Regions from separate parts of the Paenibacillus sp. FSL H7-689 genome, predicted to be linked through region 2. Evidence: predicted binding sites of a transcription regulator. Region 2 holds the regulator's gene; each other region holds the start of a gene.
The links. The regulator Rex, encoded in region 2, represses fermentation and respiration genes when NADH is low (regulators of the CRP and FNR family bind a similar motif). The targets are predictions, from matches to a motif close to TTGTGAAATATTTCACAA.

Region 1 (2,210 bases), on a different contig from region 2:
GCGTAAAGAGAACAGTATGTTTTTGCTTCATATTCGCCGCTATAGCGGCTTTAAATTATTTTCAAAAAAATGTTTTTGAGTTTGATTCAACTTCAGAATTCAGGGGTAAATTAAAAATAAGGCATTAGGCTAGTGTTTCCCCACTTCCTCCTCATGCCATATCATGGACCACTCCCGAAATTCGCCATGAACAGGTTTCGTTCCCCCGAACCTTGTCATGGCGAATTTATTTTGCGTTAAACTCCAACAAAGACCCCATACAAAAAAACGATCCCGCCCTGCTCCGTCACAGCATATTCGCCATGATCCGAGCAAGATCAGAATCGTCTTCACTTCTAATATACGTGTATACATGCCTCGCTGTGCCCGCTATGCTTGTTTGCTCAACATCACTCTAGCCTCCGTCTCCATAGGTTCGATCGACGTTGCTACCTCCGGTTTCACTTTTGGCTCAGCTTGGCGCAGGTACACCACCCAATAGGCTGCAGCAACAAACAGAGCACCTCCAGTAAGATTCCCGAGCCATACCGGAATGAAATTCATCACATATTGACCCCATGAATAATGTCCTTCAAAGATTGCCGCCGGGATGAGGAACATATTGGCCACAACGTGCTGGAATCCAATCGCCACAAATGCCATCGTTGGAAACCAAATGCCCAGTACCTTGCCACTCATCGTATCCGAAGCATAAGATAACCACACGGCCAGCGCGACCAGCCAGTTACAGCCGATGCCAGAGATGAAAGCTTGCAGGAAGCCGTCATGCAGCTTATGCCCAGCCATATCCACTACTTTTGCCAGATATACACCCTCTCCGGTCAGACCAAGCACATGTCCAAACGCGTACGCGACAAACAAAGCTCCAACAAAATTACCAATCGTCACTAAGGTTAGATTTTTCAACATACTACCCACAGATAATTTTCGTGCAATCGTTGCAAGTGGAACTGCCATCATGTTGCCCGTCAGCAGCTCGCCACCACCTATGAGTACCAAGATTAATCCAACCGGGAACACTGCTGCTCCAATCAGATTGACCAGACTCCCCCACTCTGCTGGTGCAGAAGCAATTACCCGAATATCCAATAGAAAACCCAGCGCAATAAAAGCCCCTGCCAGAAAACTAAGCACCAGTACAGAAGACACCGGATATTGAGCCTTCTTCTTGCCTGTTTGCGCCGTATATTGTGCAACCTCAAGAGGTGTTTTTGCTGCCATATCATTCATCCTCTCCTTCATTGTTCATCATTGGATAAAACCATCTGAAATTCATTAGTTATGCGTTGAATACCACATCCTAATTGTATCTCGGTCCTAAACATAACTTTGTGCAAATTATCACAATGTTACTTAAAAAGATACTTTAAGAGTGTCTTGGAATAGTTATGACAGCAAGAGTGTAGTAAGCCCTTTTGTAGCTAAAACAAAAAAAAAAGAAGACTGACGATATACTCGCCAGTCTTCTCTTTCCTTTATAATCGTCCGCCTTGTTTCGTAATCTTGGCAGTTATTGTACTCCTCTTATTTACGGACAAGCATGACTTATCTTTGTATGGCGTTTATCATGCCCTCTGTTCAACCATCTATTCTGCTTCCTTACACCATTGCTGGTGCTTTTACTTCTATTGGAGGCAGTGCTTGCAGACCAGCCGTGTTCAGGAAGTTCCATGGTTTGTTGTAATGTGGCTGGAAGAAGAAGTCGATGAAGGCCAGCTCATCTACGGTCATGTTATTTTGGATGCAGACCGAGATCGTATTAATCGATTGGGTCAGATCAACCTGAGACATCACCTGTGCTCCAACGATCCGACGAGTAGCCTGCTCATATACCACTTTAAGCAACAGTTTCTCAGCCGTTGGCATAAACTCCGGACGGTAGCTGTCTTCCAGTACGACAGATTCAACAATCAGGCCTTCGTCAGCCGCAGACATTTCCGTCATCCCTGTACCCGCGATATTTTGCTCATAAATTTTGATACCCGATGTGCCTTGTGTACCCATATACGGTGTTGTAGGACGAACTAGGTTACGGGCTACAAGTGTACCCATCCGCACGGCGTTGGTTGCCAGTGGAATGTACGCTGCTTTGCCTGTTGGGTTGTAATGAATAGCACAGCTGTCACCCGCAGCGAAGACGTCTTTTTGACTCGTTTGCATATATTTATCCACGATGATTGCGCCGTTTGGCAGCATATCCACTTGGCCTT
Region 2 (2,210 bases):
CATGATGGTTCTGTTTACTTCATACAAGATGTTGCGACAGGTCTATGATCCGCTGAAGGAGGCACTGTCTGGTAACGACATCTCGTTGCTTGGGCAAGGCGTGGACAGTGGAAGCCGCTCCAAGCTGACTCGCAGGTTCCAAGATGCCAAAGCTACGGTACTTCTGGGTACAAGCAGCTTCTGGGAGGGTGTAGATATCCCGGGAGAGGCGCTAACCTGTCTCGCTATTGTGCGACTGCCTTTCCAGCCACCGAATCATCCGTTGGTGGAAGCCAAGAGTGAGCTGCTTCAGGAACAGAAGAAAAATCCGTTCATGAAACTGTCCGTGCCGCAAGCGGTCATTCGTTTCAAGCAGGGATTTGGCCGATTGGTGCGTACAGCGAAGGACAGAGGAATTGTCATTGTTTATGATACACGGGTGATTGAAGCGTACTATGGTAAATTCTTTTTATATTCTTTACCTGGTCCCAAAATGGAACACATGCTCACGGAGCAGATGGTTCCACGAATTACCGAGTGGTTGGAAAAACCTGCTAATGAACAAAAATAATGGTTGTTTTGTTCGTTATATCATTGCATGACACTATCGTTTGGCGTTAAACTTTATTAGATATTTCCGTATCCGATTAAAGCAGTTGCACGTAAGAACTTATAACCTAAATTACAAGGAGCATTCTGTATAAAATGTCACGTTTATCTTTGAGTTTATACAGGATGCTCATCTTTTCATCTATTATTTTATCGTGGCCTTGGTAAGGGGGAGCAAGAATGAAATCGGATAAAATTTCGGAAGCGGTGGTACGCCGTCTGCCTGTATACTTGCGTTATTTGAACGAGTTGCATCAGCGTGAGGTGGCTACTGTTTCTTCTCAAGAGCTTGGACAGAGGCTGGATCTGAATCCGGCCCAAATTCGTAAAGACCTGGCTTACTTCGGTGATTTTGGTCGTAAAGGGATCGGGTATGATGTATCTTATTTGATTGAGAAAATTCGTCACATTCTCAAAATCGATCAGCAAATTAATGTAGCTCTGGTAGGCGCGGGTAATCTCGGTCAAGCCTTGTCCAACTACAACGCATATCTAAAAGACAACATGAAGATTGTTGCTGTATTTGATGCATATGGACCGAAGATTGGTAGCCAAATCAACAGTTTGACGGTAAAACCAATGAATGAATTGACGGAAGCGGTTAAAACGGAAAACATCCGTATCGGTATTATCACGGTTCCGGATACGGAAGCCCAAAATGTTGCGGATCAGCTTATTGAATCAGGAATTGAAGCGATCCTTAATTTTGCACCAACAATTCTAAAAACACCGCCGCATATCCGCATTCACCATGCTGACTTTACAACGGATCTGCTTAGTTTGGCCTATTACTTGGAGACTGGAAAGGACGACGAGGAAGATGACAACAAATAGATGGGTAATTCACAACGGCAAATTTGCCGTTAATGAAGGCGGCACAGCATGGAACGTGGTTCAAGGATACATGGTTGTCCAGGATGACAAGATTGTGCATATTGGTGAGACATTGCCGGATGGAGACAAAAATTGTACCAAAGTGGATGGAAAAGGACTGTTCTTCCTGCCGGGTCTGATCAATACGCATGGTCATGCAGCAATGTCGTTGCTCAGAGGGCACGGAGACGATCTTGCGTTGCAAGTATGGTTGCAGGAAAAAATGTGGCCGATGGAAGCGAAAATGACTTCAGAAGATGTATATTGGGGAACTTCCCTGTCGGTGCTTGAAATGTTGAAAGGCGGAACTACAGCTTTCCTGGACATGTACGATCACATGGATCAAGTTGCCAAAGTTGTGGAGCAATCAGGCGTTAGAGCAGCACTGGCACGTGGTGTAATCGGGCTGTGCTCGGAAGAAGAGCAACTGCGGAAGCTGGAGGAGTCGGCAGCGTTTGCACGTGAGTGGAATGGACAGGCAGATGGTCGCATTACAACCGTAATCTCGCCACATGCACCATATACATGCCCTCCTGACTACATAGAGAAGCTTGTGCAGGTTGCGAACGACCTGAACCTTCCTCTCCATACACATATGTCTGAAACGCTTCGTGAAGTGGAGCAGAACGTGGCTGATTATGGACTGCGTCCTGTGGCACATCTGGAGAAACTGGGCTTTTTCTCCCGTCCATCCCTGGTTGCACATGCGGTGCATCTGAATGACGAAGAGATTGAAATTTTGGCCCGTC
Region 3 (2,210 bases), on a different contig from region 2:
CAGTTCCTTCACTCCGTCCGGCCCCTCATTCACCAATACCTCTACCGCTTCGGAGCGGCATAAGCCCGCTCCTGCTACAAGTGTGTCCTGCAAGTGGTAAGCAGGTGAATCATCCTCAGCAATAACCGCAGCGATGCCTCCCTGCGCATATCTGGTGTTACTTTCAAGTAATGACTTCTTCGTGATCATTAATACACGTTGTTGTTCACTTGCCTTAATGGCAGTAAACAAACCAGCAATCCCTGAGCCTATAACCAGTACATCCGTCTCTACCATGGGTAGGGCAGACAGATCAAAATCAACTAAATATTGCGGTATCATGTTATTCACCTGTCTTGGAGCAAGAGTAGCGCATCCTACTTTACCAACAACATGCGCTCTAGCGATTCTCTGGCTTTGTCGGCAACGGCCGGTGGCACGTAGATTTGCGGCTTCATCGTTTCCAGGCATTTCACCAGTTTCTTCAAGTTGTTCACCTTCATGTTGGGACATACGAGGAACTTGGTAGCAAAGTGGAACTGTTTATCCGGACTATCCAGACGAAGCTGATATCCTGTACCATCTTCGGTACCTACGATAAATTCCTTCGCTGATGAATTTTTGCAATACTCCAGAATAGCTGTTGTGCTGCCTACAAAATCACCCATTTCTACAACCTCAGGGCGACACTCTGGATGGACAACAAACTCTGCATTTGGATGCTTGGCTCTCATCTCCACCACATCTTTGACTGTAAGCATATCGTGAGTGTTGCAGTAACCTTCCCAGATAATCATTTTCTTGTCTGTATGCTGCTGCACATAATGTCCCAGGTTTTTATCCGGTACCCAGATAATTTCGTCGGAATCCACCGATTGAATAACCCGGACTGCGTTCGCTGATGTACAACAGATGTCAGTCTCTGCTTTGATCTCAGCCGAGGAATTGATATACGTAACCACCTTGGCATTAGGATGTTGTGCTTTCAATTTGCGTAGTCCATCCACATTCACCATATCTGCCATTGGGCAGCCCGCACGTTCGTCCGGGATAATAACTGTTTTATTTGGCGCAAGAATTTTAGCGCTTTCACCCATAAAATGAACACCACAGAAAACGATCACATCCGCATCTGTTTGTGCTGCCTTCTGGGCTAACAGAAATGAATCTCCACGGAAGTCGGCAACCTCCTGTACTTCGTCACGTTGATAATAATGGGCAAGAATAATGGCATTACGTTCCTTTTTCAACACCATAAGCCGCTCACGCAGCTCGCGGTTCATCTCAGCCTTGCGCTCTAAAGCCAGAGCTTCCACCTGTGATCCTCTCCTTTATCGGGACAGCGTCATGCGCTGTTTCGTGGGCTAACCTAAGTCGTTATCTTCGCTTGAGAAACGAATCACAAGCGGTTTAACAACTAATTTACACAACGTTCACGACTCTGTCAATAAATGAAAAAGGCCCGGAACAGCGCTGTAACCACCTGTTTGCTAACTGGTTCTCCATCTAACTCCCGTTTATCTTTATCTATCCTCTTTTAAAATAATGGATAAAAAAAGAGAGCCCCGAGGGCTCTCTTGATTTCACCTGCTATTATAGCCAGATGTATTGTGCATTAAGACGTTGGCTTCGTTCCGCCATCATCCGGGTTATTGTTATTACCCTTTTCCAGATTCGGAGCTTCGTTTGGAATATCTCCGGCTGGTGGCTCAGGCGTTTCATCTTTACCTTGAATACGAACACGCACATCACCGATGGTGTCGATGATTGGCTCTCCGCCTTCAGTTGGTGTGCCTTCACCATCATTGTCATTCTCTGCTTTTGGAGTCAAAGAACCTGTTTCGATCAATTGCTTGATCTGATCCATTTCCAAAGTCTCAACCTCAAGCAAAGTTTGAGCGATCAGGTGCATCTCTTTTGAATGTTTAACAAGTAAGTCCTTACACTTCTCATAACAGTCATTGATAAAGCGTTGCATTTCCTGATCAATCTCGTAAGCAATGGAATCTGAGTAATTCTGTTCATGACCGATATCCCGACCAAGGAATACCTGTCCTTGTGAACTTCCGAATTGCATAGGTCCCAATTTCTCACTCATACCGTATTCCATAACCATGCTGCGAACAATACCTGTCGCTTGCTGGAAGTCACTGTATGCACCAGTACCAATTTCTCCGATGAACAATTCTTCAGCTACACGACCCCCGAGAAGTCCGGTTACTTTATCCAGC
Region 4 (2,210 bases), on a different contig from region 2:
GTGGATGGTGAGTTCACAATAATCCGTCCAGTTTGCAGACGATCTGCGAATTTGCCGATCACTTCTTCATTTGTTGAATGGATAACCGAAGAGTGACCCATACCGCCAAAAGCAACCACTTCTGCTGCACGTTCAATGCCCTCTGCTGCCGTTTTAACTTTGTAACAAGCCAGTACCGGGCTTAATTTCTCAGCCGACAATGGGAATTTGGTACCTACCCCTTCAATCTCGGCCACGAGAATTTTGGTGCCTGCCGGAACTTCAATACCGCACAACTTCGCAATACTCACCGCAGATTGACCAACAATCGCCGGGTTCACCGCACATTTCTCGGCATTAATCGCACCTGCTGTCAATTTTGCTGCTTCATCTTTGTTAACAAAGTAACAGCCATTTGCAATCATTTTTTTCTTCACTTGATCAAAGATCGGTTCTTCAATGATGACCGCTTGCTCGGAAGCACAGATCATGCCGTTGTCGAAAGACTTGGACAGAATCAAATCCGTTACTGCCTGATTGATATCCGCGCTTTTCTCGATAAAGCAAGGTACGTTACCCGGTCCTACGCCCAGTGCAGGTTTACCACAGCTGTACGCTGCACGTACCATGCCTGATCCGCCTGTTGCCAGAATGAGAGCCACATCATTGTGATTCATCAGTTCGTTTGTACGATCCATGGAAGGATCATCAATCCATTGAATGCAATCTGCTGGTGCACCATGTTTCACAGCCGCTTCCAGCAGGATTTTTGCAGCTTCCCGGCTACAATTCTGTGCAGATGGGTGGAAGCCAAAGATGATTGGGTTACGCGTCTTGATGGAAATCAATGCTTTAAACATCGTCGTTGATGTTGGGTTGGTAACTGGTGTAATACCCATGATGATGCCGACCGGCTCCGCAATTTTCTGGAAGCTTTCATACTCGTTATCTTCAATCACACCTACGGTTTTATCGTACTTGATGCTGTGGTACACATATTCTGTTGCAAATATATTTTTGGTGATTTTATCCTCATACACTCCGCGGCCTGTTTCTTCTACGGCCATCTTGGCGAGCATCATGTGTTTATCCAGACCCGCAAGTGCCATCGCTTGCACAATCCGGTCAATCTGCTTCTGGTCCATCTTCATGAATGCGGCGTGTGCTTTATTCGCTTTGTCGATTAACGTTTGAATATACTGACCTGCTGTCGGTTCTTTTGCTGGGGCGACTTCGTTCTTTACAGCCATCTCCCTCATCCTCCTAAAGGTTCGTATTAGTTTGTCTCTCTCGTTTACATTCACATCGTAACATGACAATAAACTTAATTATGTGATTTTTTTCACAAAGTATAACAAATTTAATTTAAGTTTTGTAGTGTCCTTCATACGACCATTTTCACTTCCTATTTAAAATATAGAGCTGTAAAATTCATCCTCTCCATTAAAAGTGAATTTTATCACAATGTTTGAAATTTCGTCATTTTTGCCCCCTTTCCTTCCCCCTCAAACGGTAAGATTAGGTATATACTGAACTTAAAAATTGAACCACCGCAATTTGTACCGTCCTTCCTCCCGGCCGAGATGACCCTGATCAGGACGGCAACGGTTTGCGGCGAACCTCGGAGGCTACTGCTTACTACAGAAGGTCGTCCGATGGACATAAAGGGGAGATAGACTTATGAGAGAACTAACAACTGTACTGGAAAAGCGCGGTAATACTAACTGTTTCTCGGAAGCAAATTTCAACCATCTGCTGGTTACCATGAAAGATAGAACCTATCCGGAAGGTACACATCTGTACTGGGAAGGCGACATCTCTGACAAACTTTATTATATGAAACGGGGCCGTGCCCAGATCACCAAATCCACGGATGAAGGCAAGGAACTGATCATGTACATGTATCAATCCGGTGATATGATTGGGCAGGCTGATCCCTTCTTTGGCTCTAAACACAGCTTCTCAGCGGAAGTATTGGAGGACAGTGAGATCGGTGTACTGGAACATAAAGACCTGGAAATGTTAATCTGCCAGCATTGTGACTTCGCGATCGATTTTATGAAATGGATGGGCATCCACCACCGGTTGACACAGACCAAATTCCGGGATCTCATGTTATACGGCAAACCGGGTGCACTCTGCTCCACCCTCATTCGGTTGTCGAATTCGTATGGTGAGCCTCATGGAGAGCATGTCATTATTCACAAAAAAATTACCCACACGGATCTATC

Region 1: the regulator Rex is predicted to act here: its motif matches at 1,330-1,347, upstream of C170_RS18485 (formate/nitrite transporter family protein).
Region 3: the regulator Rex is predicted to act here: its motif matches at 1,367-1,384, upstream of nadA (quinolinate synthase NadA).
Region 4: the regulator Rex is predicted to act here: its motif matches at 1,310-1,327, upstream of adhE (bifunctional acetaldehyde-CoA/alcohol dehydrogenase).

What each region holds. Positions count from the first base shown of each region.
Region 1 is NZ_ASPU01000021.1:245,177-247,386, forward strand. It holds gene C170_RS18485 (formate/nitrite transporter family protein) at 370-1,221, opposite strand; gene C170_RS18490 (FAD-dependent oxidoreductase) at 1,600-2,210, opposite strand, start outside.
Region 2 is NZ_ASPU01000011.1:43,942-46,151, reverse strand. It holds gene dinG (ATP-dependent DNA helicase DinG) at 1-550, shown strand, start outside; gene C170_RS06660 (redox-sensing transcriptional repressor Rex) at 769-1,422, shown strand; gene C170_RS06655 (amidohydrolase) at 1,409-2,210, shown strand, end outside.
Region 3 is NZ_ASPU01000004.1:18,062-20,271, forward strand. It holds gene nadB (L-aspartate oxidase) at 1-321, opposite strand, end outside; gene nadA (quinolinate synthase NadA) at 357-1,295, opposite strand; gene ftsH (ATP-dependent zinc metalloprotease FtsH) at 1,595-2,210, opposite strand, start outside.
Region 4 is NZ_ASPU01000054.1:80,155-82,364, forward strand. It holds gene adhE (bifunctional acetaldehyde-CoA/alcohol dehydrogenase) at 1-1,229, opposite strand, end outside; gene C170_RS22865 (Crp/Fnr family transcriptional regulator) at 1,660-2,210, shown strand, end outside.